3 regions of the Stenotrophomonas sp. STEN018 genome follow, and region 1 is predicted to be linked to each of the others. Evidence: riboswitches for the same ligand, from Rfam matches in the RefSeq annotation. Region 1 holds a riboswitch; each other region holds the start of a gene.
The links. A riboswitch is a leader RNA that binds a small molecule or an ion and turns the genes downstream of it on or off. The one in region 1 is predicted to bind cobalamin.

Region 2: it holds a riboswitch for cobalamin, as region 1 does, so the genes downstream of both, ACVOMB_RS16060 (ribonucleoside-diphosphate reductase subunit alpha) here and ACVOMB_RS13300 (CoA-acylating methylmalonate-semialdehyde dehydrogenase) in region 1, are expected to answer to the same signal.
Region 3: it holds a riboswitch for cobalamin, as region 1 does, so the genes downstream of both, btuB (TonB-dependent vitamin B12 receptor) here and ACVOMB_RS13300 (CoA-acylating methylmalonate-semialdehyde dehydrogenase) in region 1, are expected to answer to the same signal.

What each region holds. Positions count from the first base shown of each region.
Region 1 is NZ_JBRREK010000032.1:12-9,511, reverse strand. It holds gene ACVOMB_RS13335 (methylenetetrahydrofolate reductase) at 1-551, shown strand, start outside; gene ACVOMB_RS13330 (hypothetical protein) at 667-921, opposite strand; gene ACVOMB_RS13325 (epoxyqueuosine reductase QueH) at 962-1,621, opposite strand; gene mmsB (3-hydroxyisobutyrate dehydrogenase) at 1,618-2,508, opposite strand; gene ACVOMB_RS13315 (enoyl-CoA hydratase/isomerase family protein) at 2,522-3,682, opposite strand; gene ACVOMB_RS13310 (enoyl-CoA hydratase) at 3,679-4,491, opposite strand; gene ACVOMB_RS13305 (acyl-CoA dehydrogenase family protein) at 4,488-5,660, opposite strand; gene ACVOMB_RS13300 (CoA-acylating methylmalonate-semialdehyde dehydrogenase) at 5,672-7,186, opposite strand; cobalamin riboswitch at 7,322-7,524, opposite strand; gene ACVOMB_RS13295 (hypothetical protein) at 7,729-7,953, opposite strand; gene ACVOMB_RS13290 (threonine aldolase family protein) at 8,114-9,157, opposite strand.
Region 2 is NZ_JBRREK010000045.1:26,971-36,470, reverse strand. It holds gene ACVOMB_RS16070 (VWA domain-containing protein) at 1-432, shown strand, start outside; gene ACVOMB_RS16065 (DUF2884 family protein) at 535-1,344, opposite strand; cobalamin riboswitch at 1,615-1,832, shown strand; gene ACVOMB_RS16060 (ribonucleoside-diphosphate reductase subunit alpha) at 2,104-4,413, shown strand; gene ACVOMB_RS16055 (ribonucleotide-diphosphate reductase subunit beta) at 4,562-5,581, shown strand; gene ACVOMB_RS16050 (acyl-CoA thioesterase) at 5,796-6,200, shown strand; gene ACVOMB_RS16045 (NAD-dependent protein deacetylase) at 6,212-7,072, shown strand; gene ACVOMB_RS16040 (NADH:flavin oxidoreductase/NADH oxidase) at 7,132-8,256, shown strand; gene ACVOMB_RS16035 (LysR family transcriptional regulator) at 8,293-9,231, opposite strand; gene ACVOMB_RS16030 (DUF2798 domain-containing protein) at 9,224-9,500, shown strand, end outside.
Region 3 is NZ_JBRREK010000034.1:3,581-13,080, forward strand. It holds gene ACVOMB_RS13790 (histidine phosphatase family protein) at 1-365, opposite strand, end outside; gene cobT (nicotinate-nucleotide--dimethylbenzimidazole phosphoribosyltransferase) at 362-1,432, opposite strand; cobalamin riboswitch at 1,715-1,951, shown strand; gene btuB (TonB-dependent vitamin B12 receptor) at 2,067-3,938, shown strand; gene ACVOMB_RS13805 (TonB-dependent receptor domain-containing protein) at 4,042-7,023, opposite strand; gene ACVOMB_RS13810 (AraC family transcriptional regulator) at 7,688-8,398, shown strand; gene ACVOMB_RS13815 (heme ABC transporter ATP-binding protein) at 8,460-9,233, opposite strand; gene ACVOMB_RS13820 (FecCD family ABC transporter permease) at 9,230-9,500, opposite strand, start outside.

The sequences.
Region 1 (9,500 bases):
CCGGGGACTCGCCAAACCAAAAAGGTCCGTTTGCGGATAGCGCATCATTGATTGAAACCGGCGTGCTCGAACGCTTAGGCATCAAGCTCGTTGGTGTGGCCGGGCATCCGGAAGGTCACCCGGTGATGAGTGAAGGCGAGCGCTGGGAGATGCTTGCGCGCAAGTGCCGCAGCATCGAAAGCCGGGGCATGGCACCGCTGATCGTCACCCAGTTCGGATTTGATGCGGACATCGTGCTGATGTGGTTGGCGGCACTGCGAGAGCGCGGCATCGAGTACCCGGTGCGTGTGGGCGTGCCAGGTCCAGCAGGGGTTGCGGTACTGGCGCGCTACGCGGCGATGTGCGGCGTCAGCGCGAGCGCGTCAATCTGGTCCAAGTACGGTATTTCGATTGGCAAGCTGTTTGGAACGGCGGGACCGGATCGGTTTGTTGATCGCCTGGCCAGCGGGCTGACGGAAGCACATGGAACGGTGAGCCTGCATGTCTTCCCGTTCGGCGGTATCGAAAAGTCCGTGGACTGGGTGGAGCATTACCGCGCCCGTAGCCAGTAGGAACGCAGGAGAGGCACCAAACAACGCCGCAGCCTATGAGGTGGTTGCGCGTATGTAAGTATGAGCAGGGCTGGCCAAAGAGTCAGGTGCCGCGTGTGTCCGACCATTGCCAAGTTCATCTGCGACCGGGTCGCGCTGCCCGCTTGACGATCCGAGCAGCGATGGCATGACCCGGATGCAGCGCCCGGGCCAGAACCAAGGCTTCGCGTCGGTTGCTCGCGCGAATCGGCTCGACGAACGCTAGTTCCTCGGCGTACAGGATTACCGCATCGGCGGAAAAGCGCTGCTGCGACTTCTGTTTCAGGAGATCCTGGAACAACGCTTCCTTGCCTTGGTGCACCACCGTGACCAGGTAAGTGGGCTTTGCCATCAGCCCGCTACCTGTAGAAGTAAGCAGGCGCCGCGCAGACTCATCCTTCGGCATCCTCAGTGCCGTAGAACTTTACCCCGAAGCGGATCTTGTCGCGCCCCAGATCACGTCGATGGCGATTGCTGTCGCGCAGCGAATACACGCAACCGCAGTATTCCTGCTGGTAGAAATTCTCGCGCTTGCTGATTTCGATCATGCGCGAGCTGCCGCCGCCCTTGCGCCAGTTGTAGTCCCAATAACTGAGTCCGTCGTAGGGAGCAGCGGCGCGATGACCGCAGTCGTTGATCTGCGCCATGTTCTTCCAGCGCGAGATGCCCAACGAGCTGGTCATGACCTGGAAGCCATGCTCGTGCGCATACAGCGCACTGCGTTCAAAGCGCATGTCAAAGCACATGGTGCAACGGATGCCGCGCTCGGGTTCGTTCTCCATGCCCTTGGCCCGCGCAAACCAGTTGTCGGTGTCGTAGTCGGCATCAACGAAAGGCACGCCGTGTTTCTCGGCAAAGCGGATGTTCTCCTGCTTGCGGAGCTCGTATTCCTTCAATGGGTGGATGTTGGGATTGTAGAAATAAATGGTGTAGTCGATGCCCGATTCGACGAACGCTTCCATCAGCTCGCCCGAGCAGGGCGCACAGCAGGAGTGCAGCAGCAGCTTATGCTCGCCGTTGGGGAGAACCAGCTTTTCACGGCTGCTGGTCATGTGGTTGCTGTCATCAGCTTGATCACGCTGGAGAAATCCAGTCCGCCATTGCCTTGGCGGCTGTTCATTGCGTACAGATTGCGGGCCAGCTCTCCCAGGGGAATGGTGGCGCCCATTGCCACCGCCGCTTCGGCTGCTAGCCCTAGGTCTTTGAGCATCAAGTCGTTGCCGAAGCCACCGCTGTATTGGCGCGAGGAAGGCGCGTTCTCAAGTACACCAGGCCACGGATTGCAGACTTCGGTGGCCCAGCTGCGGCTGGTGCTGACGGCCATCATCTGGGAAAGCGCTGCCGCATCCAGCCCATGCGCCGCGCCTAGCGCCAGCGCTTCGCCAGTGGCGGCCATGATTACGCCCAGCGCCATGTTGTTGCACAGTTTGGCCACCTGGCCGGCACCGCTGCCTCCCATGTGGAAGATGTTCCTGCCCATGGCGGACAGCACCGACCGGGCGCGCTCGAGTGCATCGTTGTCGCCGCCGACAATGAAGGTCAGCGTGCCGGCAACCGCACCGGCGGTGCCACCGGAGACCGGCGCGTCGATCATGGCCAGACCATGCGCTGCCGCACTTTCTGCCAACTTTCGTGCAGACGCTGGTGCAATGGTGCTGCAATCAATGATCAGGGCGCCGGCGGCAATGCGGGCCAGCAGGCCTGCGTCGCCGAGGTAAAGCCCTTCTACATGGCGGCTGGCCGGCAGCATCGAGATGACGATATCGGCATCAACAACCGCTTCGGCGGCGCTGGGCGCGGCCGTGGCGCCGGTGGCAACGGCGGTCGCGATCGAGGCAGGGGAGAGGTCGAAGACATTCAGCAGATGGCCGGCCCTGACCAGATTGGCGGCCATAGGGCCACCCATGTTGCCAAGGCCGATGAAGGCAATGCGGGACATAACTGTTTCTCCGTCAGCGGCCGAGATCGGCCAAGGGATGTGCGTCGGCTGGCCATGGCGCGGCAAAGAATGCCTCCGCCCAGACCGATGTTGCGGTGGCCAGCGTTGCCGGCTGCCAGCGTGGGCTGCGATCCTTGTCAATAAGCAACGCACGGATGCCCTCGGCAAAATCACCGTGTGCCGCGCAGTGCAGGGCGACGGTGTACTCAATGCGGAAGATGTCGGCCAGCGACAAGGCTGCGGCGCGCTGCTGCAACTCGTAACCCAGGCGAGCAGAGCCTGGAGAGCCTGCGGCCAGCGTGGTCTGCGCAGTGCGCAGCCAGGGATCGTCACCGGCATCGAGCGCGGCAATAGCGCCGACAATCGCCTCCAGTGTGTCGTGCGCGCAGATGGCGGCTAGGCGCGGTGCGTTGAGCTGTAACGGTCCAGGTGAGGTAGCTTGGGTAAAGCGAGCGAGCACTGCATCCAGCTGTGCATGCTTGCCGTCGGCGATCCACGCTTCCGCTGCCAACGCCTCGAATACGTCACTGCGCCGTGCTTCGGGAATGAACACGTCGGCCATGCCCGCGTGGATGGCATCGCCGGCGTCCAGCGGCGCGCCAGTGAGCGCCAGGAACAGACCGGCACGCTGTGGCACGCGATGCAGCAACCAGCTGCCACCCACGTCCGGGAATAGTCCGACCGTGATTTCCGGGAAGGCCAGCTTAGAGCGTTCGCTGACAACGCGGTGGCTGGCCCCGGACATCAACCCTATGCCGCCGCCCATCACGATGCCGTGGCCCCAGCACAGTAAAGGCTTGGGGTAGGCGTGGATGTTGTAATCAAGCCGGTATTCGGTTTCAAAGAAGGCTTCTGCGTGAGGATTGCCGCGCGGGTCGGCGAAGGCATCGCCTTCCCAACGATTGCGCTGCTGGTGCTCGCGCATGCCGCGATACAGGCCATGCAGGTCGCCGCCTGCACAGAAGGCCTTCTCGCCCGATCCCTGAAGGATGACCAGGATGATGCTGTCATCGCTCGCCCATTGGCTGAGTTGCGTGCTCAACAGCCCTGCCATCTCCAATGACAGGCCGTTGAGAGCCTTTGGTGAGTTCAGCGTGGCGATGCCCAGGCGCATACCATTGCTGGTAGCGCGTTCCTCGAACAGAACCGGTGCCTCGGTAGCATCCGCGTTCATGCGTTCTTCCATTGCGGCGCACGCTTTTCGAGGAAGGCGTTGACGCCCTCGGCCTGATCTGCGCGGTCGAACAGATCGACGAACGCTTCGCGCTCGGCAAGCAGCGCGGTGGTGTGGTGCTGATTGCGGGTGGCCTGCACCAGACGCTTACAGGCCGCCACGCTGCTGGGGCTTTGCTTCCCCGCCTGCTTGGCCCAATCGAGAGCGCGTGCCTTGGCCTGGCCTTTGGGGACCACATCTTCGACCAGCCCAATCCGGTACGCGGTGCTGGCATCGACGCGCTCACCCAATAGAATCATGCGCTTGGCCCAACCTTCACCGAGCAGACGCGGCAGGTTCTGGGTGCCACCGGCGCAGGGCAGCAGGCCAACGGTCGCTTCGGGTAGCGCCATCTGTGCCTGTTCTTCGGCGATGCGCAGGTCGCAGGCAAGGGCGCATTCCAGCCCGCCTCCCATTGCGTAGCCGTTTATCGCTGCGATCGACACACCGCGGAATGCGGCCAGTGCTTCGAATGCGTCCCCGAAGCGGCGTGCGGCTTCCCGTGCCAACGCCTTGTCGCCACTGGCGAACTGCTTGAGGTCGGCACCGGCGCAGAAGAACTTTTCGCCTTCGCCAGTGACAACCAACGCATAGATGCCATGGTCTTCGTCAAGCGCCTTGATGAGCTCACGTAGCGCTGTCAGGCTATGCACCGTCCAGGTGTTGGCCGGCGGGTTGGACAGGGTGACCACGGCCGTGTGGTCGTCGATCTCCAATTTCAGACCAGCCCATTCACGGCTGCGGTAGTGATTGTTGGCGGCAACGGTCATCGCAATTCCTCTTCGGTATTCAACAGATGTCGCGCGACGATCACGCGCATTATTTCGTTCGTGCCTTCCAGAATCTGGTGTACGCGGCAGTCGCGCAGCAGGCGCTCGATGGGGTATTCGCGCATGTAGCCATAGCCGCCGTGCAGTTGCAGGGCGTCGTTGCATACGGAAAATCCGGCATCGGTCGCGAAGCGTTTGGCCATTGCACACCAGACGCTGGCATCGCTGGTGTGTGCATCGAGCTTGCTTGCTGCCGTATGCACCATCTGCCGCGCGGCAACCAGTTGGGTTGCCATGTCGGCCAGTTTGAACTGCAGTGCCTGGAAATCGGCAAGCTGCTTGCCAAACTGGCGGCGTTCACCCAGGTAGCGGCGCGCGGCGTCGAGTGCACCCTGCGCCGCACCCAGCGAGCAGGCCGCGATGTTGAGGCGGCCACCGTCCAGGCCCTTCATGGCGATTCTGAAACCTTCGCCTTCTTTGCCCAGCAGGTTGGCCGCCGGCACGCGCACGTTTTCGAAAGTGACGCCGCGTGTGGGCTGGCTATGCCAGCCAAGTTTTTCCTCCTTGCGGCCGTAGATGACACCGGGGGAATCGGCGGGGGCGGCGCAGGCGCTGATGCCGCCTGCGCCCCCCCCGCCGGTGCGCGCCATGACAACCAGCATGTCGGTCGCGCCAGCCCCGGAGATGAAGGCCTTGCTGCCATCCAATAGAAAGTTGTCGCCCTCACGTACTGCGCGGGTCCGCAGCGAGGCGGCATCAGAGCCCGAATCTGGTTCGGTCAGGCAATACGAGGCCAGCTTCGCACCACTGGCTAGCGCCGCGCCCCATGTTTCACGCAGGGCAGGGAGGGCATGTGCGGTCAGCATCCACGTCGCCATGTTGTGGATGCTGATGAAGGCGGTAGTCGATGGATCGGCCGCTGCCAGTTCCTCGAACACGATGGTGGCGTCGAGCCGGCTCAGCCCACTGCCACCGGCGGCTTCGTCCACATACAGCCCGCAGAAGCCCAACTCGCCAGCCTTGGCAATGGCGTCGCGGGGGAAGATGCTTTCGGCATCCCACTGCGCAGCGTGCGGGGCAAGTTCGGCCAGCGCGAAATCATGCGCGGCCTGACGGAAGGCGAGCTGGTCTTCGCCCAGCGGCGGCGGCAGTACGGCGTGCAGGGTCATGACGGCGGCCATCACTTCAGGTTGATCGTGGTGTTGACGCCATGGGCAGCGGTGTCGTCATCGAACCAACGTGCGGTCACCGTTTTGGTCTGGGTATAGAAGGTAACCACCTGCTTGCCATAAGGGCCGAGGTCGCCAAGTTTGGACGCACGTGAACCAGTGAACGAGAACAGCGGAACCGGCACGGGAATGGGTACATTGATGCCAACCTGGCCAGCGTCGATCTCTTCCTGGAATTTGCGCGCCGCTGCACCGCTCTGGGTGAACACCGCAGTGCCATTGCCATTGGGGTTGCCATTGACCAGTGCGATAGCATCTTCCAGCGTTTCCACTTCAAGTATCACCAATACAGGGCCGAAGATTTCCTCGTCGTAGATGCGCATGCCCGGCTTCACGCCAGAAAAAATAGTGGGCCCGATGAAGTTGCCGCGCTCGAAACCAGGCACGACCGGTCTGCGCCCGTCGAGCTCCAGCGTCGCACCCTGTTCCAGTCCGGAGGCGATCAGCGCCTGGATGCGTTCGCGGGCGGCGCAGGAGATAACAGGGCCGACATCAGTGCCTGGCTCGGTGCCAGCATTCACTTTCAGCGTCTTCGCCTTGGCGACGAGGTCGTGCAACCAGCCGCGTGCCTCAGCCACCAGCACCACGGTCGACGCTGCCATACAGCGTTGCCCGGCTGCGCCGAAGGCAGCTCCGGTCATTGCGTTGAGGGTCTGTTCCTTGTTGGCATCAGGCAGTACCACAGCATGGTTCTTGGCGCCCATCATGCATTGCACGCGCTTGCCGGCCAGTGAGGCACGGTTGTAGACGTGGGTGCCGACCCGGGTGGAACCGACGAACGAAATTGCCTTGATATCGGGGTGATCGCAGATCGCATTGACGACCTGCTCGCCACCGTGGACGACATTGAGCACGCCCTTCGGCAGGCCGGCCTCCAGGGCCAGCTCGACCAGCCGCATCGTCACCATCGGATCCTGTTCCGACGGCTTGAGCACGAAGGTGTTGCCGGTAGCGATCGCCATCGGAAACATCCACAGCGGGATCATCGCGGGAAAATTGAACGGCGTGATACCGGCGCATACACCCAGTGGCTGCAGCAGGGTATAGGTATCCACGCCGTTGGCGACGTTGTTGGCCATCTCACCCAGCTGCAGATTGCCGATGGCGGCGGCGTGCTCGACCACTTCCAGGCCACGGAACACATCGCCCTCGGCATCGGGCAGGGTCTTGCCCTGCTCGGCGGTGAGAGTGGCGGCCAGCTCGCCCATGTGTTCACGGATAAGCTGCTGGTACTTCAGGAAAATGCGCGCGCGGGTGCCAATAGGCGTCCTGCGCCAGCTCGTGAAGGCCTCTTTTGCAGCAGCGACTGCCGCGTCAACTTCAGCGGTGGTGGCGAAGGGAACCCGCGCCAGCACTTCCTGCGTTGCCGGATTGACCACGTCAGACCATTGGGTACTGCCGGACTCGACAAATTCTCCGTCGATCAGCAGCTTGACCGTTGCGGCATTGACCGCAACACGATGCATCTCATTCATTTCCCGTCTCCAAATCGCACACCCGCGAACAAAGGCGGGGTGGGGGACAGGACAAGATGACGGGCACAGACGGCGGCCCAATCAGCTCGCCGAGTCGCCCACCGCAACGCCCGAGATGGATGTCTTTCCAGACATCCCGCACAGGCCGGTCTCCGGGCTTGCGAGCGATGCATGACGCATCAATCCGACACCTTCCCGCGCCAAGCGCAGTGGTCATCCGTCGGGCTTTCTCGCCTACCGTTGCGGGGGCAGCGCCGGCATCTGACCGGCTTCCCGTTTCACCCTGCGCACCATGACGGCGGCAGGACACCTGTGATGTAGCGGAGTCTAGGAGTTGGTATCAAACGAAAGCAAGCTGCAATGCGCAATGGCGGTTCAGCGTCGCGAAACGCAACGAAACCACCCAATTGAACGATTTGAGGGTGTGAATCTCGAACAGGTGTTGGTTGCCCGGAATGGATAAAGCGACGCGTGGCCCGATAGAAGATCCGTACAAAAGCTGGGAAGATCTACACAAGCCAGAGGTCATGAGATCACTCGATCGCGCGTAACGTTGTTAAAACTGACGCGATAAGGATTGCAATCATTGCGCCATAAACAAAGACCATGGCCACCACGAGTTCCAACAAGGTGGCACGCTTTTCCTTCCAGATGAAGCGCATTATTCCCCAAAGTCGCGGATACCCGTGGATCGATTCGGACTTGAGTCGATCACGCTCTTGCGCTATCGCGGCGGAATGACTGAAAGCGTTGCCCATGAAGTTGTTGATAATAGCGATAGCCGCTACGACGCATATCGCCGAAGCCGTGGGCTAGTATCAATGCTGTCGCTCGAATTGTTTCCTGCGTGGCATTACTCAGCGGTGTCTGCGTTGAGGAAACCAGCACCTGGGTGAGTTCTCGGCGGGGTCATTGTAACTAAGCCATGGCGGTGCGCAGCTCATCCAGGAATGCGTCCACCTTCGCTTCCTCGGTGGCCCAGGAAGTTACCAGTCGGATCACAGAGTGACCCGCATCCGCCTTGTCCCAAATGTAAAACGCAAAGCGTTTCTGCAGCGCGCTCACTGCACGGTCGGGAAGAACCGCAAACAGCTGATTGGTTTGCGCTTCGGCCACCAACTGGCCGCCAGCCTTCAGAATTCCATCTCCCAAACGTGTTGCCATGGCGTTTGCATGCACGGCCAGTTCGAAGAACAGATTCCTATCTCCGAAAAGTGCTTGGAACTGGATGCCGAGCAACCGTCCTTTGGCCAGCATCCCGCCGCGTTGCTTGAGATTGAATGCGAAATCTTCTGTGAGGGCCGGATTGACAACCACAATAGCCTCCCCGAGTAGCGCGCCCACCTTGGTCCCACCAATCCAGAACAGGTCGACCAACTGAGCGATATCGGCCAGAGTCATGTCGTTTTTGCGGGAAGCCATTGCGGCGCCAAGTCGCGCGCCATCGAGGAACAGGATCAGCCCATTGGCCCGCGCCAACTCGGAAATCTCCTTCAGCTCACCCAAGGTGTAGACAGTCCCGGTTTCGGTCGCGTTGGATAGGTAGATGAGCTTGGGGCGCGCCATATGCGGGAAGTGCGCATTGGAGGCCAAGGCGCGCTTTATCTCGACAGGAGTGATCTTGCCGTCGACTGCTGGAACCGTAATGAGCTTGTGGCCGGTGGCCTCTATCGCGCCGGCCTCTCGCGTCACGATATGACCCGATTCGACACAGATAACTGCCTCATGTGGCCGCAGGCAGCTCGCAATGGAAACGATGTTCGCCATGGTTCCGCTGGCCACAAAATGCACGGCGCCGGCGAAACCTGGCCCAAGCTGAGCTGCAATCAGAGCCGCCGCGTCAGCACTGTATTCGTCGGCGCCATAGGCGGTCTGCTGGCTCAGGTTTGTCGCGACCAAGCGCTGGAGGATTTCTGGATGGGCGCCCTCGCTGTAGTCGTCTAAAAAGCTGAATTTGGTCATGTCGGTTGGTCTTGCTCAAAGGGGCTGGGCGCACCGGTCAGGGCAAAGTGGTCGCGGACCTGGCCGGTGGATGTTGCATACGATAGGTCCCGCGCCGACCGGTGCCGAACGAGAAATATGGACGCGAGATGTGAATTAAAGTAACAATCCATCCATGTATCGACCGCCCTCTCTGCGAACCCTACTGGCACTGGAATCTGCGGCTCGACTCCGCAGCTGGGTTCACCCCCGAAATCACGGACAGTTATGAAAGGGTTGAGAACTTCAGATCGCGCTTGGCGGTCCTCCGTCGCATCCGGCGGTTGTGGAACCGCTCAATGTATTCAAACACATCGGCTTTTGC
Region 2 (9,500 bases), on a different contig from region 1:
GGCGTGCAGGCCAATGGTGGCGGTGATTATCCGGAAGCGATGAACGAGGCCTTCGACCATGCGGTGCAGGCAATGAACTGGCGTGGTGCTTCAACTACGCGTCTGCTGGTGTCACTGGCCGATGCGCCACCGCATATGGATTACCCGCAGCCGCGCTACGAGCAGACCATGCTGGCGGCGCTGGGCAAGGGCATCAAGGTATTGAGCGTGGCGGCATCCGGCCAGGACACGACGGGTGAGATCGCGCAACGGCAGATCGCGCAGTACACCGGCGGACGTTTCATCTTCCTCACCTATAAGGACGCCAGTGATCCTTCCAGCGGCCCGGGTAGTGAGACTGTGCATGAGGTGGAGAACTATTCGGTCGATACCCTGGACAAGCTGGTGGTGAAGCTGGTGCGCGAGGAGTTGGCGCAGTTGCCGAAGGGGTGAGCTTCTGCCCCGCCAAGCCCTGTAGTGCCGAGCCATGCTCGGCAATGGGCTTTACCGGCAATGCCCCTGCCGAGCATGGCTCGGCACTACCAAAAGCGGGCTTTACCGCGCTGGCAACGGAATACTGTCGTCCTGACGGTCATCGCTTGCCGCCATCGTCGCGGTATCTCCGCTCACGCGCATCATCTGCAATGGCTGGCCATCAAGGCGGAACTCCAGTGCCGACTGCAAGCGGTCCAGCGCCTGCACCTGTGTGCACAACGAACGCGCGTGCTGCTCCAAGGCAACAGTGCGGCCCTGCAGGCGCTGCTCCAGTTCGGCGTCGAGTTTTTCAGTGCGTTTTTCCAGTTTGTCTTCGCCGCCAGTGAATACCGTCCACAACACGCTGCGGGCGATCGAGCCGGTGAGGCTCTCGGCGGCGGCTTCAACGCGGGCGTCGAATCCATCATCAAACAACTCCTGCTCCCAGCGGCCGCGGCCGATGGTGGTGTCAACGAAGCGTTGGGCTTCTTTGCGCAGTTTGCGCACCTTGCGTGAGTTGGCATCGCCGGTCAGTGCTTCGTAAACCGCATCCAGCGTGTCGAAGGTGATGCCTACCGATTCGTTGGCGATGCCGGTTACCGCTGGCATCAGCTGACGCACGCCGTTCTCCAGTGCGCGCAGGCGTTGTGCATCGGCGGCCGATACCGTCTGCATACGGTTGTCGATGCTCAGCTGGCCATCGTGGAACACGATCTCGCGCATCGGCAGAGTATCGCGGCGCAGCCAGATGCCGCCGCCGTCGACCAGCACGTTGTAGTCGGTGGATACGCCGCATTGGTCGGCGGACAGCTCCGGTGCCTTGACCGCAGCGGCCTGGGCTGCCAGCGGCAGCAGCAGGGCCAGCGAAGTGGCGATGGGCAGCAGGCGCATGGCGGCGAGCTCGTGGCGGGAGGTTGCGGCCAGCTTGGCCGCTCGCGGCAAGGGCTGCGTCGGCCGGAAGTCATACCCGGAAATTTCATCAGAAATTTACGTTATCAAGTCAGGTGGTTTCCCTACAAAAAAACTCTGCAAAAGGCTTGACTGCGCAGTCCGTTCGAGCAGGTTGCAGTGTCCGGCGCGGGTGCCAGACAGTCCAAGCCTTGTGCCGCAAGGCTTGGCAAAGAAATACTAGATTTGGTGTTGACCCTGTCATACACCCCCACTATCTTGTGCTCCGTCGGTTCTGGCGGGATTTTTCCGTCGGATTAATAGGGAAGCTGGTGATGCCTTCAAGGCTAGTCCGGCACTGCCCCGCAGCGGTAATTGGGAACGACCCCGCCAACAGCACTGAGGCAAACGCCTTGGGAAGCGGCGGAGTAGGAGAAGGCCCCCGCCTTCCTGCCCATGAGTCCGAAGACCTGCCGACAGCCACGCGATGCACACCGCGTGGTGCCGGCTGCGGTGTCTTCGAGGGGAAGACGGCTGGTGACGTGGTGCTGTGGCTGCTGCCGACTCCTGGTCGTGCGCTGTCGCGGCTGCTGCGACGCCGTCCTTCCATGCTCGCTGCTCCGTACCGGCTCTGCTTCCTGCGCGGGCAGGAGCTGCGTGCATAACGTTTGCAAGGACACCATCGTCGTGACTGCCACTCATACTGACGTCGCTCCGGCTGAAGCCGGTTTTGAACTGACCCCGCCGCCGACCGCCACCGCCATGAGCGTGACCAAGCGCAATGGCAGCACCGAGCCGGTAGACCTCAACAAGATTGTCCGCGCCATCCAGCGTTGCTGCGAAGGCCTGCACGCGGTGGACCCGATGCGGGTGGCCACGCGCACCATCTCCGGCCTGTACAACGGCGCCAGCACCCAGGAACTGGATGAGCTGTCGATCCGTACCGCCGCCCTGCTGATCGGCGAAGAGCCCGAATACGGCCGCCTGGCCGCGCGCCTGCTGGCCAACTTCATCGGCAAGGAAGTCTCCGGCCAGGAAATCCATGCGTTCTCGCAGTCGGTCGGCCGTGGCCACGAAGTCGGCCTGATCAACGACCGCCTGCTCAACTTCGTGCAGGTCAATGCACGCAAGCTCAACGACGCGATCGATCCGGGCTACGACCTGAACTTCGATTACTTCGGCCTGCGCACCATGTATGACCGCTACCTGCTGCGGCATCCGCATTCGCGCAAGGTCATCGAGACCCCGCAGCAGTTCTTCCTGCGTATTGCCAGCGCGCTGAGCGAGGACGTGCCCGAAGCACTGGCGCTGTACCAGCGCCTGGGCAGCCTGGACTACCTGCCGTCCAGCCCGACCCTGTTCAATGCCGGCACCAGCCACGAGCAGCTGTCCTCGTGCTTCCTGCTGGACTCGCCGCAGGATTCGCTGGAATCCATCTACGACCGCTATGCCGATATCGCCCAGCTGTCCAAGTTCAGTGGCGGCATCGGCGTCAGCTATACCCGCGTGCGTTCGCGCGGCTCGCTGATCAAGTCCACCAACGGCCACTCCAACGGCATCGTGCCGTGGCTGAAGACGCTGGATTCCTCGGTGGCTGCGGTCAACCAGGGCGGCAAGCGCAAGGGCGCGGCCTGCGTCTATCTGGAAACCTGGCACGCCGACATCGAGGACTTCCTCGAACTGCGCGACAACGCCGGTGATGACTCGCGCCGTACCCATAACCTCAACCTGGCCAACTGGGTGCCGGACCTGTTCATGCAGCGCGTCGAGGCCGACCAGGAATGGTCGCTGTTCGATCCGCGCGTGGTGCCGGAGCTGACCGATCTGTTCGGTCCGGCCTTCGAGCAGGCCTATGTGCAGGCCGAAACCCAGGGCAAGGCGCGCAAGACGGTGTCGGCACGCAAGCTGTACTCGCGGATGATGCGCACCCTGGCTGAGACCGGCAACGGCTGGATGACGTTCAAGGACAAGTGCAACCTGGCCAGCAACCAGACCCTGCGCGCTGGCAACGTGATCCACCTGTCCAACCTGTGCACCGAGATCCTGGAGATCACCTCCAACGACGAGACCGCGGTCTGCAACCTGGGCTCGATCAACCTCGGCAACCACCTCGACGCGCATGGCGATTTCGATTTCGAAAAGCTCGCCGAGACCGTGCGCCTGGCCGTGCGTCAGCTCGATCGCGTCATCGACCTGAACTTCTACCCGATCGAAACCGCACGCCGCGGCAACCTGCGTTGGCGTCCGGTCGGCCTGGGCTGCATGGGCTTGCAGGATGTGTTCTTCCGCAAGCGCATGGCGTTCGACTCCGACGAAGCGCGCGCGCTGTCGACCAAGATCGCCGAGGCCATCTATTTCCACGCGTTGGAAGTGTCCTGCGAACTGGCCCAGGAACGCGGCAAGCACCCCTCGTTCAACGACACCCGCGCTGCCCACGGCGAGTTGCAGTTCGACGCATGGAATGTGGTGCCGAGCGATGTCGAGCGTTGGGACGCACTGCGTGAGCGCATCAAACAGCATGGCCTGCGCAACTCGCTGATCATCGCCATCGCCCCGACCGCAACCATCGCCTCGATTGCCGGCTGCTACGAGTGCGTCGAGCCACAGGTGTCCAACCTGTTCAAGCGCGAGACCCTGTCCGGCGACTTCCTGCAGATCAACCGTCACCTGGTTGCCGAGCTGAAGCAGCTGGGCCTGTGGACGCCTGAAGTGCGCGATGCGATCAAGCTGGCTGACGGTTCCATCCAGGGCCTACCGCAGATCCCGGAAACCCTGCGCCACATCTACCGCACCGCATGGGAGCTGCCGATGCGTTCGCTGATCGACATGGCCGCCGCACGCGGTGCCTATATCGACCAGTCGGCCTCGCTCAACCTGTTCATGGAAAGCCCGAACATCGGCGCGATGTCGTCCATGTACATGTACGCCTGGAAGCAGGGCATCAAGACCACGTACTACCTGCGCTCGCGCCCGGCCACCAAGATCGCCAAGACCACGGTCAGCAGCTACACCCCGGTGGAAGCCGTGGCCTGCTCGCTGGAAAACCCGGAAGCCTGCGAAGCCTGCCAATAAGCACTGCATAAGCCCCTCTCCCGCCCGCGGGAGAGGGGTTGGGGTGAGGGCGCTTTGAAAGCAAGCAGACCCAGCCCTTCAGGAACCAACCCTCATCCGGCGCTGCGCGCCACCTTCTCCCGCAGGGAGAAGGGAATGGAGACCAAAAATGTCCGACTCCCCCCGTCAAATGCTGCTCGATCCCGGTTTCGAGCTGACCCTGCGTCCGATGCGTTACCCGGACTTCTACGAGATGTACCGCAACGCCATCAAGAACACCTGGACGGTGGAGGAGATCAATTTCCAGATCGACATCACCGACCTGCACCAGAAGATGTCGCCGGCCGACCAGCACCTGATCCATCGCCTGGTCGCGTTCTTCGCCACCGGCGACTCGATCGTGTCGAACAACCTGGTGCTGAACCTGTACCAGCACCTCAATGCGCCGGAAGCGCGCATGTACCTGTCGCGCCAGCTGTACGAAGAAGCGCTGCACGTGCAGTTCTACCTGACCCTGCTGGACAACTACCTGCCGGATCCGGAAGAGCGCTTCAAGGCCTTCGCTGCAGTTGAGAACATCGATTCGATCAAGAAGAAGGCCGCGTTCTGCTTCAAGTGGATCGATGCGCTGCAGGACACCAAGCGACTGGAAACCCGCGACGATCGCCGCCAGTTCCTGCTCAACCAGATCTGCTTCGCCGCGTGCATCGAGGGCCTGTTCTTCTTTGCCGCCTTCGCCTATGTGTACTACTTCCGCTCGCGCGGCCTGCTGCCGGGCCTGGCCTCGGGCACCAACTGGGTGTTCCGCGACGAAAGCTGCCACATGGAGTTCGCCTTCGAATGCGTGCGCAAGATCCGCGCCGAAGAGCCCGACCTGTTCGACGCGAAGATGGAGCAGGAGGTCTACCAGATGCTGGAAGAGGCCATCGAGTGCGAAGTGCAGTTCGCCGAGGACGTGCTGTCCGGTGGCGTGGCCGGTATCTCCACCCGCGACATGCGCGAGTACCTGCAGCATTGTGCCGACAACCATTTCCTGAAGCTGGGTATGGCCAAGAAGTACAACGTGCGTAACCCGCTGCCGTTCATGGAATTGCAGGACGTGCAGGAACTGACCAATTTCTTCGAACGCCGCGCCTCTGCCTACCAGGTGGGCGTGCAGGGCGAAGTGGCGTTTGATATGGCGTTTTGATCGACACCCTCCCTTGCGCGAAGCGCAGGGGAGGGTGCTTGGCTCCCTCTCTTTCACCGCAGGTGAAGGGGAGGGTTGGGGAGGGGGGCTTTCAGGCTTCCGAGGCTTTATCGGCTTCGCGGCTTACGCCGCTCCTACAAGAGCTGCAGGCGCGTACACAAGCCGCACAGCTTTGCGGGCGTATCATCGGCGCCAACTTACAGGTGATACCCCCATGACCCCCATCGTCGACACCAATCCGCCGGTCGAAGTCCGTATGGCGGAAATCGTATTTCCCAACCATGCCAATCACATGGGTACGCTGTTCGGTGGCCAGGCGCTGGCGTGGATGGACAAGGCGGCATTCCTCGCCGCCGCCCGTTACTCGCGTTGCACCGTGGTTACCGCACGCTCGGACCAGGTCGATTTCAAGCTGCCGATCCGCATCGGGCAGATGGTGGAAACCATCGGCCGGGTGGTCCAGGTCGGGCGCAGCTCGATGCATGTGGAAGTCGAGCTGATTGCCGAAGACCTGCATAGCGGTGAGCGCAAGCTGTGCACCAAGGGCAGCTTCGTGATGATCGCGCTTGATGGCGATGGTCATCCGACCGCCGTGCCGGCGTTGCCGATGCAGGCCTGAGCCGCAAGGCGATGAGTACTTCTTCGGTACAGGTCGGGCATTTGTCGCCGGCGGTGATCACCGAGCTGCCGGAGTTCATTGCCGGTCATCGACGCCTGTTCGTAGTCACTGGCGCCGGTTGCAGTACCGATTCCGGCATTCCCGACTACCGCGACCGCGATGGCCAATGGAAGCGCACACCGCCGGTGAGCTACCAGTCCTTCATGGGCGAGGAAGCAACCCGCAAGCGTTACTGGGCGCGCAGCCTGCTGGGCTGGCCGCGTTTCGGTCGGGCCCTGCCAAATGGCACGCACCATGCGCTGGCGGCGCTGGAAGCCGATGGTCGCATCGAGCTGCTGCTGACCCAGAACGTGGACTGCCTGCATCAGGCTGCCGGCAGCCAGACCGTGATCGATCTGCATGGCCGCTTGGATCAGGTGCGCTGCATGGATTGCGAAGCACGCAGCTCCCGTGAGCTGCTGCAACAACGCCTGCTGCACGCCAACCCCGGCTGGGAGGTGCTGGAAGCGGGCATCGCGCCCGATGGTGACGCCGATCTGGAAGCCGACTTCTCCGCTTTCAGCGTGCCTGCCTGCGAGGCATGTGGCGGCGTGTTGAAGCCGGATGTGGTGTTCTTCGGCGAGAACGTGCCGCGCGAGCGCGTCGCGGCGGTGCATGAGCATCTGCAGCGTTCCGATGCGGTGCTGGTGCTGGGCTCGTCACTGATGGTGTATTCGGGCTTCCGTTTCGTCGATGCAGCCGCCAAGGCCGGTTTGCCGATAGCCGCGGTCAATCTCGGCCGCACCCGCGCCGATCACCTGCTGTCGTTGAAGGTGGAAATGCCTTGCGCGCAGGCACTTGCCTTCCTGTTGAACGGTACCAAGACGCAGTGATCCATCACCCCGGTTGAATCAGGGCCCGCTACGGCGTGCAATGAGCGCCCCCACCGTTGATGGACGTCTCCCACGTGAGCAAGCTTTTTTCACCGTTGTCGCTTGGTCCGCTGTCTCTTGCCAACCGCATCGTGATCGCGCCGATGTGCCAGTACTCGGCGCAGGACGGGCAGGCGACCGATTGGCATACGATCCACCTGGGCCAGTTGGCGCAGTCCGGCGCCGGCCTGTTGATCATCGAAGCCACTGCGGTCGAGCCGCGCGCGCGCATCAGCTGGGCCGATCTCGGGCTCTGGGACGACGCCACCGAAGCTGCCTTGGCCAAGGTGCTGGCATCGACGCGGCGCTGGTCGAGCATGCCGATTGGCGTGCAGCTGGCACATGCCGGGCGCAAGGCGTCCACCGCGCGCCCTTGGGATGGAGGTGGCGCGATCGCGCCGGAGCAGGAGCATGGCTGGCAGGTGCTGGCGCCGTCGGCGCTGCCGTTCAAGGCCGGTGATCCCGTCCCGGAAGCATTGGACAGCGCCGGCATCGATGCGGTGGTCGAAGACTTTGTTGCTGCGGCCAAGCGCGCAGTGCGGCTCGGTCTGGAGCTGATTGAACTGCATGCCGCACATGGCTACCTGCTGCATCAGTTCCTGTCGCCGCTGAGCAACCAGCGTGATGATGCTTACGGCGGTTCGTTGGAGAACCGCATGCGCTTGTTGCTGCGGGTGTTCGACGCGGTGCGTGCGGTGGTGCCAGAAAATGTGGCATTGGGCGTTCGCATCTCTGCCACCGATTGGGTGGACGGTGGTTGGGACGTCGCCCAGAGCATCGTGCTGGCAAAGGCACTGGAAGCACGCGGCAATGATTTCCTGCATGTCTCCAGTGGCGGGCTGGACCCACGGCAGCAGATTCCGGTCGGCCCCGGCTACCAGCTGCCGCAGGCTGCTGCGATCAAGGCTGAAATCGCTACGCCGGTTATCGCAGTGGGCCTGATCACCGAGCCAGCGCATGCCGAAGAGATTCTGCTTGAAGGCAAGGCCGACGCGATTGGTATCGCCCGCGGCATTCTGTACGACCCGCGCTGGCCATGGCATGCAGCCGCGGCGCTGGGTGCGCAGGTGACGGTTGCGCCGCAGTATCTGCGCAGCGAGCCGCATGCAGCGCGTGGGCTGTTCAAACTCGCCGAGCAAGGCTGAGCCCGAAGCCGGGCGTCAGCGGCATGCCGCTGGCGCTCAGGCGTGGTCGATGTCGATGCGCCAGGCCGGCGGCAGGGCATCGAGGATGTGCTGCAGCAGCGAGCGTACTTTCGGGGTCAGGTCGCGGCGGTCGCTGACGCACAGGAACAAACGCATCGGCTCCGGCGAGGCCTGCACATCGGTGGCGGACTCGTTCTGGAACAAGGCCTGCAGTTCGCCGCGGGCCAGATAAGGTGCGGCGACGAAGGCTGCCAGCCGGGTCACGCCGCCGCCGCGGGCTGCCATGGCCGCCAATGCATCGATATCGTCGCTGACCAATGCCGGTTGCACCTCGGCATCAAAGCGCAGGCCGCCGCGGACGAAACCCCAGCGCAGGTAGCGCCCATCCAGCGGGTAGCGGAACAACAGGCAGCGATGCTCGCGCAGCTCTTCGGGTGTACGCGGGGTGCCGGCAATGGCCAGATACGCCGGTGCGGCACAGAACACGAACGGCACCTGTGCGATTGGCCGAGCCACCAGGCCTTCTTCCAGCTGCGGCTCGATGCGGATGCTGACATCGACGTCTTCGTGGGCGTGATCGACGCTGCGGTCGGCCAGCAACAGTTCCATTTCCAGTCGCGGATAGCGTTGCTGCAGGGCTGGCAGCAACGGCGCAAGCACATGCCGGCCGAACGCCGCGCTGCTGGCGATGCGCAGCCGGCCGGCGGGTATCGCGTCCGGATCAGTTACGGCTGCCTGGGCACGCTGCAGGTCGCGCTCGATATGCCGTACCTGCGCCAGGTACAGCGCGCCACGTTCGGTCAGGGCCAGCTGGCGGGTGGTGCGGTTGAACAGGCGCACGCCCAGATGCGCTTCCAGCCGGGCGATGTTCTGGCCCACCGCCGCCGCACTGATGCCCAGGGTGCGCGCGGCAGCAGCCAGACTGCCGGCGTCGGCGGTGCGGATGAAGCTGCGGATGGATTGGAGAATGTTCATGCCGGGTGGCATTTTCCGGGAGGATGACAAAGTAAATCTTTATAAAGCGCCAAGCCCGCGCGATCTAGCCGTCACCCGGGTCGCCGACTATCGTGCCCGGCCCGCAGCGCCTGATTGCTGCTTGCATGGATACCGCTGGATGCTCGAGCCCCGCCCTGTTGCCGTTGCCCGTTGGAAACTTGATGCACGCGCAACTCCCTATGTATTCGCCTTTTTCATGGCCTCGATCATGGCCATGCTGATGTGCCTGGTGATCACAGCCGCCAATG
Region 3 (9,500 bases), on a different contig from region 1:
TCTTCCACGCGTGCCTGGAACTGCTGCCAGGATTCGCCGTTGGGCGGCACCACATCGTGCGGCTCGCTATAGAACCCGGCCAGTTGCTCGGCCGGTAGTTCATCGAAATGCAGCCCGTCCCAATCACCGAAGTCGAGCTCGGCCCAATCCGGATGGATTTCGCAGAACTGGTTGCTGCCGGCCACCAGCGCATGCGCGGTGTCCAGCGCGCGCCGGCGCGGCGAGCTGATCACGCGGCTCCAGCCGATGCCGGCATGGCAGCGGTACAGCGCATCCATCGCGCCTTCGATCAAGGGCGGATCGGTACGACCGTCCAGATGACCTGCACGTCCGGTGGAAGCATGCCGCAGCAGATCCAGAATCATCGGCCGCCACCGCGATCAGCGACCGCCGCTTCGGCAAACGTCGCCATGCTGTTGTGCAGGGCGCAGGCCATGCGTACCAGCGGCAACGCGAGCGCGGCACCGGAGCCTTCGCCAAGACGCAGGTCCAACGACAGCAACGGCTGTGCCTGCAGCGTTTCCAACAGGCGGATATGACCGCGCTCGGCCGACTGATGCGAGAACAGCAGCCACGGCCGCAGACTCGGATTGATGCGCACTGCCGCCAATGCCGCAGCAGAGACAATGAAGCCATCCACCAACACTGGAATACGACGCTGCGCAGCGGCAATCATCGCCGCGCAGATCGCTGCGATCTCCAATCCACCCACACGTTGCAACGCTTCGTACGCGGGCGACTCGGCCGTGCTGATCGCTTCACCATGCAGGCTCAGCGCGCGTGCGATCAGATTTTTCTTCTGCACCATGCGTACCGCGTCCAGGCCGGTACCAGCGCCGACCAACTCGTCCAACGGCAACGGGCCGAGCACGGCGGCTACCGCACTGGCAGCGGTGGTGTTGCCGATGCCCATCTCACCGAACACCAGCAGATCGGCACCGTCGGCGCAGGCGATTTCCACCGCGCGGCGACCGGCATCGAAGGCAGCGTCCAGATCGGCAACCGACATCGCCGGGGCGGTACTGAAGTCCGCAGTGCCGTACAGCGTCTTGGCACTGACCACGCCGGCAATCGGCGCGGTGGCGCGGCTGCCCACATCCCAAACGTGCAGCGGCAGGCCCAGTTCGCGCGCCAGCACCGCAATGGCAGCACCACCGCCGGCAAAGTTGTGCAGCATCTGCACCGTCACTTCCGCCGGGTAGGCCGACACGCCCTGCGCGGTCACACCGTGATCGCCAGCGAACACCACCACCGGCACACGTTGCGCCACCGGCTGATCCACGCCTTGCAGCGCGGCCAGCTCAACGGCCAAGGTCTCCAAGCGACCCAACGCGCCTTCCGGCTTGGTCAGCTGGCGCTGGCGCAGCAGCGCACGCTGCCGGTATTCCTGCGAAGGCTGGCCGCAGGCCTGCCCGTACCATGTTTCTGTCACGACACTTCCGATACTGCGTTTGCAGCGCGCATTCTAGCCATTCAGCAACAGTGCTGCGCATGACCTGCTTCGGCAGTCACTGCTCAAACCCAACTCCAGCAACACGTAGCCCGGGTAAGCGCAGCGCTCCCGGGGAATGCGATTGCAGCATCGATGCGGGCTGCAGCGCCCTGCACTTCCCGGGCTCACTGCGCATGTCCGGGCTGTCTTGAACCTTGGCTACCGACGCAACGGTACGGCCGCCGTTGCCGCCCATTCCGGCAACCTTGGCGGCAATGGCATAGAATGCGCGCACTTTCAGGTGACCGCCCGGCATTGCTGGTCGGTTGAAACGGGAAGCCGGTGCCGCGCACTGCTGGATCTCCAGCGTGCAGCCATTCCGGCGCTGCCCCCGCAACGGTAAGCAGGACAAGTCCAGACATGGCGCCACTGTGCACGGCACGGGAAGGCGTCTGGACGGAAGCGGCACACGCCGCCTCGCCTGCGAGTCCGGAGACCGGCCCGAAAGCCGACTGGTTGCGATGCGGAGGGCATGGCGGCGGCTGTAGCGCCGTGTGCGCCGCCTCCGTCTTCTCCCTCTTCTGGCAGCCTCCCCAATCCGCCTGCGCGGGAGCGTGCAGGCCCAGGAGCTTCCATGAAACTGTCTTACCACACCCTTTCGCTCGCCCTTGCCCTGGCATTGCCGGGCGTTGCCGCCGCGCAGAACGCACCGACCGAGCTGGACGACGTCACCGTCACCGCGACCCGTACCCCGGTCTCCATCGAAAACAGCGTTGTGCCGGTACAGGTCATCGACCGTGCGCAGATCGACCACAGCCAGGCCAACTCGCTGCAGGACCTGCTGCGCGGCCGCGCTGGTCTGGACTTCGCCAACCAGGGCGGCGCCGGCAAGATCACTTCGCTGTTCCTGCGCGGCAGCAACTCCAACCAGGTGCTGGTGCTGGTAGATGGCGTGCGTGTGGCCTCGGCCACCAGCGGCATGGCCGCACTGCAGGACCTGCCGGTTGACCAGATCGAACGCATTGAAATCGTGCGCGGCCCGCGTTCGAGCCTGTACGGCTCCGAGGCCATTGGCGGCGTGATCCAGATCTTCACCCGCAACGCTGGCCAGGGCCTGCAGCAGAACCTGGCAATCACCGCCGGCAGCAACAACCTGCGCCAGGTCAGCGCCGGCTTCAGCAACCGCGGCGAGCGTGGCTGGATCTCGGCCCAGGGCGGCTACCAGAAGACCGACGGCATCAACGCCTGCCGCGGCACTGCCGCTGGCTGGGGCGCTGGCTGCTACGCCGATGAGCCGGACCGCGATGGCTACCGCAACACCTCCATCAACGTGCGCGGCGGCTATGCCCTGACCGACACGCTGAGCCTGGAAGGCCATGTGCTCAACGCCGACAGCTTCAACGAATACGACGGCAGCATCTTCGGCGGCAACGAAGCCGACAACCGCCAGCAGGTCTATGGTGCAAAGCTCGCCTGGGCTGCATCGGACCGCTTCCGCCTCAGCGCGCAGGTTGGCCGCAACCGCGACGAAGCCGACAACTACTTTGCTGATGCCAACAACGGCACCCGCCGCTTCGCCAGCGCTTTCGATACCCGCCGCGACACCGCCAGCGTGCAGGGCGACTTCAGCTTCGCCGAAGGCCAGCAGATCACCGCCGGCGCCGATTGGCAGAACGACAAGGTCACCAGCTCCACCGCGTTCGACATCGACCAGCGCGACAACCTTGGCGTGTTTGCCGAGTACCAGGGCCAGTTTGGCGCGCACTCGCTGCAGGCCAGCGTGCGCAACGACGACAACGAACAGTTCGGTAACCACACCACCGGCAGCCTGGGTTACGGCTTCGCCTTTGGCAACGGCTTCCGCCTGACCGCCAGCGCCGGCACCGGCTTCAAGGCACCGACCTTCAACGACCTGTACTACCCGGGTTTCAGCAACCCGAACTTGAAGCCGGAAGAATCCAAGAGCCTGAACCTGGGCATCGCGCAGTACGCCGACAACTGGAACTGGACCTTCAACGCCTACGAAACCCGCGTCGACCAGCTGATCGGCTATGACAGCAACTTCGACCTGGTCAACGTTGCCGAAGCCCGCATCCGCGGCGCCGAGCTGACCGGCTATCTGTCGCTGGCTGGTTTCGATATCAACGCCCAGGCCAGCTTCACCGACCCGCGCGACCATACCTCCGGCGCTGCCACCTACGACAACCTGCTGGCCCGCCGCGCGCGCACCAGCGGCCGTCTGGATGTGGACAAGAGCTTCGGCCCGCTGCGCCTGGGCGTGACCGCTGCCGGCAGCGGCCACCGCTTCGACAACGCTGCCAACAGCGTGCGTCTGGCCGGCTACGGCACCATGGATGTGCGCGTTGAATACGCCATCAACGATGCCTGGAGCCTGCAGGCCAAGGCCGCCAACGTGTTCGACCGCGAATACGAAACCGTTGCCTGGTACAACCAGCCGGGCCGCGAGTACCAGCTGACCCTGCGTTACAACAGCAAGGCCAACTGAGCCTGCGAAGCCCCAGCGCAGCTGCGGCTTCCAACAGTGTGAAAACAAGCAGGGCCGACGGTCATCCCGTCGGCCCTGCTCTTTTTGCAGTCGCCAAAGATCGTTACAGCTTCATACGCACGCCGATGTTGAAGGTGCGGCCCAGCACGTCATATACCGCTGCCTGATAGCCGGTCTGATTGAAGCCGGCGCCGCCCGCCTCTGCACCCGGCACCCGTGGCGGCGCGCGATCAAACACATTGTTCATGCCACCGAACACACTGAACTTCGGCGTGAGCTGATAGCTGGCGTAGAAGTCGCTGTAGAACGTATTGCCGGCCCACTCACGCGCGTAGCTTGCGGTGGAGGTATTGCTGCCACGCATCTTCGATACATGCCGCAGGGTCCAGTAGAAACTGGCTTTGGGATTGGACCAACCGGTACGTACCGTGCCCTTCCACTTCGGCGTGCCCCACAGCGTCAGGTAATCCCATTCGTCATCTGGATTCAACGGATCGGCGACGAACTTGCGTTCCAGGGTACGACCGTAGCTGAGATCCACCAGGATGCGGCCCGCATTGGAGCTGGCTACACCACCCAGGTCGTAGTACCAGTTGGCATTGATGTCCACGCCACGTGCGATGCTCTGCGACAGGTTCAGCTGTTGCACGGCAACTTCTACGATATCGCCAGCCGAGTCGCGGCTGACCAGATCACAGAAAGCGTTGTCCAGGCTGGCCTGGTCGACGCAACGGTTGAGGATGGTCTGGTAGTCCAGGGTGGAGATCACCCCGCGCAGGTCGATCTTGTAATAGTCGGCCGACACCGTCAGGTTGGAAATGAAGCGCGGCCGCAGCACCACGCCAAAGGTCGTGGTCTTGGCGGTTTCCGGCTTCAGGTTGACGTTGCCCGAATAGACGATGTCCTTCCACTGCCAGTAGTTGCCGACGCTGGTATCGCTGGGGCTGATGGCCGCGCAGTTGCCCGCCGTGTAGCTGGTCGTACTGGTGCGGTTGGCCAACGCATAGTCGTTGCAGGGATCGTAGATCCACGCCGAGGACACGCTGCCCGCCGTGTACAGCTCACCGATATTGGGCGCACGGATTGCCTTGCCATAGGTGCCACGCAGAGTAATGTCATCGATCGGCGCCCACTCCAAGCCAACTTTGGTAGTGGTGGTGCGGCCGGCGGTGCTGTAGTCCGACACACGCCCGGCCAGCTCCAGCGACAGGCGCTCGGCACCGGTCACGCCTGACAGCAACGGCAGGCTCAACTCGCTGAAGATTTCCTTGACGCTGAACTCGCCGGTCAAGCTGCTCTGCGTGGTGCCGAGGCTGGGGTCATACGCCGGGTTGGTCGGGTCGTACTGAGCGATGGTACCGATCTCATTGCGTTCCTTGCGGTACTCCGCACCCACCACGATCTTGGCTTCACCACCGGGCAGGTCGAACAGGCCGCCAGAGGCATAGGCCGATGCAACTTTCTGGGTAAGTGTGGTCGTGGACCAGTCGGTGTCATAGGTCAGCCAGTCGACCATCTCCGACGTCAGCCGCTTGAACGGATTGATCGCCACGCAGCCAGCCGGCCCATCCAGGCAAATCGGGTTGCCGGCGCCATCCACATAGGAATTCAACCCCGACAGCAGCCGGTCGTAGGAACCGGCATTGAGTTCGCGGGTGCGCTGGCGGCTGCGTCCGTAAGAATAGTAAGCCTCATAGTTCCAGCTGCGGCCGAAGAAGTCGAAATAGCCTTCCGCGCCTACGGTGGCCTGCAACAGCTTGCGGTCGGTCTGCTGGCGCATATGCCCCAGCTCTTCATCGAAGTGGCGACCAAAAGCGATGCCATCGGTGAATGCACCACCGTTGGCGGTGATCATTTCCTGGGTGATGAAGGGGCTGTAGTACGGCACCACTTCACTGCCACCCGAACCGTAGGTACTGAGCGAGCGCCAGGAGGCTTCAGATTGGCTCTGCGAATAGTTGACCGTGCCAACCAGGCGCAGCGCATCGTTGACGTCGAAATCCAGCGTCGAGCGCACTGTCTGACGATCCGATGGCGTCACCAGGTACCAGGAATCGTAGCGTCCGCCAAACTCGCCGCCATCGGTGGTGCCCTGCTGCAGCACGTTGAAGCCTGAGCTCAGGTTGGTCAGCCCACCCGGGCCAAGCTGCGAGTGGCGCAACGAGCCGTCCGGATTGAAGGTGTACAGGCAGTTGGCGGCGTTGGCCGCGCTGCAGTTGCCCAGCAAGACGGTGGCATTGGGCGAGTTATAGACGTTGCGGCTGTTGTCGAGGATCACATACGGATCCGTGCTTTTGGCACGGGCGTAATACGGATAGCCGTTGGCGGTCCAAGGACGGTCCTGGCCGCGCACGGTGCCGGAATTTTCTTCCCAGAAGCCGTACAGGGTGAAGTTGCCGCGGTTGTCGGCGAAGTTCTTTCCGAACAGAACGTCGCCGGTATAGGTAGGCATGTCGCCACGCGAAGAATCACCATAGCGGACGCTGGCTTCAAGGCCTTCGTAGTCGCGCTTGAGGACGAAGTTGACCACACCGTTGACGGCATCGGCGCCATACAGCGCGGAGGCGCCACCGGTAACCACGTCCACGCGCTCGATCATGCTTGCAGGCAGTGCGCTTACGTCGACACCGGCGGTGCCGGGGATGGATGCAACCTGGCGACGCCCATCCACCAGCGTCAGCGTGCGCTGCACGCCCATGCCACGCAGGTCCAGTGCACTGACGCCAACGTTGCCGGTCTGGTTGGCGGTCTGACTGGTCTGGGTCGCAGCAAAGCTGGGCAGCTGGTTCACCAGATCGGCGATCTGGGTATAGCCGGAGGCCTGGATCCGTTCCGCACTGATTGCCGTCACCGGCGCTGGGCCCTCGAAGCCCGGCTCACGCCGGATGCGCGAGCCGGTCACGATCACGGCATCGAGATTCTTCGCTTCCGCGCCAGTAGCCTGTTGTTCCTTCGCGGCCTCCCCAGCTGCGTCCTGCGCCCAGGCCGAGCCGATGGCGGTGGAACACAGCGCGATAGCTACAGCTATAGCCAATTGGCCACGCCGACGACACGGCAAGCGCTTGGCGGGATCGTTCGTTTTCATCTACTTCCCCTCGAATATGAAATGTCCAACGAAAATTCAGCAATCAACAACATCTGCTTCTGACCGCGCCCGCCCAGCGCCTCGCCTTGATTGAAGTGCGGCTTCAGCAACGGCTGCAGGTCGACGACGGCACAATACCGATCAACTGCTTCGCGAAGACTTCGCCCATTTCTCGCGCACACTCCAACGGACCTCGGCGCGGGCAAACGCGAAGGTCTACAGCAGATGGAACAGTCACGATCCTGATGGCCGCGAACGAGGCTGGACTGAAGGCAAAACATTCACGCACAAACCCGAACCGGATCCAGCATCGGGTATGCCGGTTCTGGCAGACACGCACTACCTTGGCATAACCGGCCGAGGTTTTTAGATCCGCCTAATACCAGCCCCCGGACGGTTATCGACGCGCGCCTTCCCGCTGATCAACGGGAAGGGCGCAAAAAATCCACACAACCGGTAACAATTGCAACCATTTGATTTGTATACATACGCAAGAACGAAAGGAGTTCATGACCGTACATTTCGGGTTCAATACTCCACTGGACCCACCACCACGCGCTAGGTGTATCTTTGCTCGCACGATGCGGATTTCAGCATACTAATTCCGCTTGAGAGACGGCCGCCGCAATGGCAGGGTGTGCGCTCTGCAACGGAGAGCAACGCCATGACTGTCACCCTGTCACCGCAGGTGTTGGTGCGCATGTTTGACCCACTTCCAGACGTGGTGTTCTTCATCAAGGACACCGAGTGTCGCTACACCCACGTCAACCAGACCTTGATGCAACGGCTGGCGAAGAAGAGCCGCGAGGAGATCGTCGGCAGGAGCGTGTTGCAGCTCTATCCTGCACACCTGGCCGCGCGCTACATCCTGCAGGATCGTCGCGTGCTGACCGGCGAAGTGATCGAAGACATGCTTGAGCTGCAGCTCTATGCAAACCGCAGCCCAGGCTGGTGCCTCACCCTCAAGCAGCCGCTGATTGAGGACAACCGCATCGTTGGCTTGATAGGTATCTCACGCGATCTTGGCCAACCCGACCGCGAGGATTCATCATTCCAGCGCTTGCACGCTGCAGTGGAGTACATGCAGGCGCATTTCCACGAGCCGCTGCGCGTGCGCACGCTGGCCGGCAAGAGTGGCGTCTCGGTCGCGCAGTTGGAGCGTTTGTTCAAAAAAGTATTTCAGCTGACGCCGCAGCAGTTGCTGACCAAGTTCCGCATCGAGGCCGCTACCCGCATGTTGTTCACCGATACCAGCATCGCCAGCGTCGGTCAGGCCTGCGGGTTCTCCGACCAAAGTGCATTCGCGCGCCAGTTCAAACACACCGTTGGCATGACGCCGCGCGACTATCGGGCGCTGGCGGCAGCGCCGAAGTAGCCATCCCGCCAGTGCGCGATGCGTGCGAAGAACACGACTTCGCCCACGCACCGCCGGATACTCAGTCGTCGCAGGCAACTACCAGCGGCACGCCACGCGTTGGGTGCTCGATCACCTGCACCGGCTGACCGTAGACCTTGCCGATGGTGTCGCGGGTCAGCACCTCTCGCGGTGAACCATCGGCGGCAATGCGTCCATCGCACAGCATCACAATGCGATCGGCGTAGGCCGAGGCCAGGTTGAGGTCGTGCAGCACCACCACCACCACGCAACGGCCTTGCGCTGCGAGCTCGCGAGCGCTGCGCAGGGTGCGCTCCTGATGGCGAAGATCGAGTGCGGCGGTTGGCTCATCCAGCAGCAGTACCGGCGTTTGTTGCGCCAAGGCACGCGCAAGCGAGGTGCGTGCTGCCTCGCCACCGGATAGCGTCTGCACATCGCGACCGGCGAGAGCTGTGACATCTACTTCAAGCAACGCGGCTTCGACGATATCCGCATCCTGTCGTGGTTGTGGCGGATGCGGTAAACGCCCCATCGCCACCACTTCGCGCACGCTGAAGGCAAAGTGCACGGCATGATCCTGCACCATCACTGCCCGCTGCAGGGCAAGCTCGCGGACCGGCCAGCCGGCCAGCGCATGGCCATGCAGTAGTGCCTGCCCGGTATCCGGCTCGGCATCACCGGCAAGCAGGGCCAACAACGTGGATTTGCCCGCACCGTTAGGGCCGACCAAGGCAGTCAGCGTGCCGGCCTGCAGGGAAAGATCGACACCGGCCAATATCTGGCGACTGCCACGCAGCACGCTGACCTTGCGCAGTTCAAGCAGCGGCGGGCTCATCCTCGCCCTCCACGCTTGCGCAACACCAGCCATAGGAAGAACGGTGCGCCCAAGGCAGCAGAGAACAGGCCGAGCGGGATCTCCGACGGTGGATCAAGCGTGCGCGCGGCGGTATCGGCAACCACGATCAGCAACGCGCCAACTACGCCCGACAAGGGCAGCAACCAACGATGTCCAGGCCCAGCCAGCATCCGCACCAGGTGCGGCACCACCAGACCGACGAAACTGACGCTGCCGGCAAACGCCACCGCTGCACCTACCAGCAGT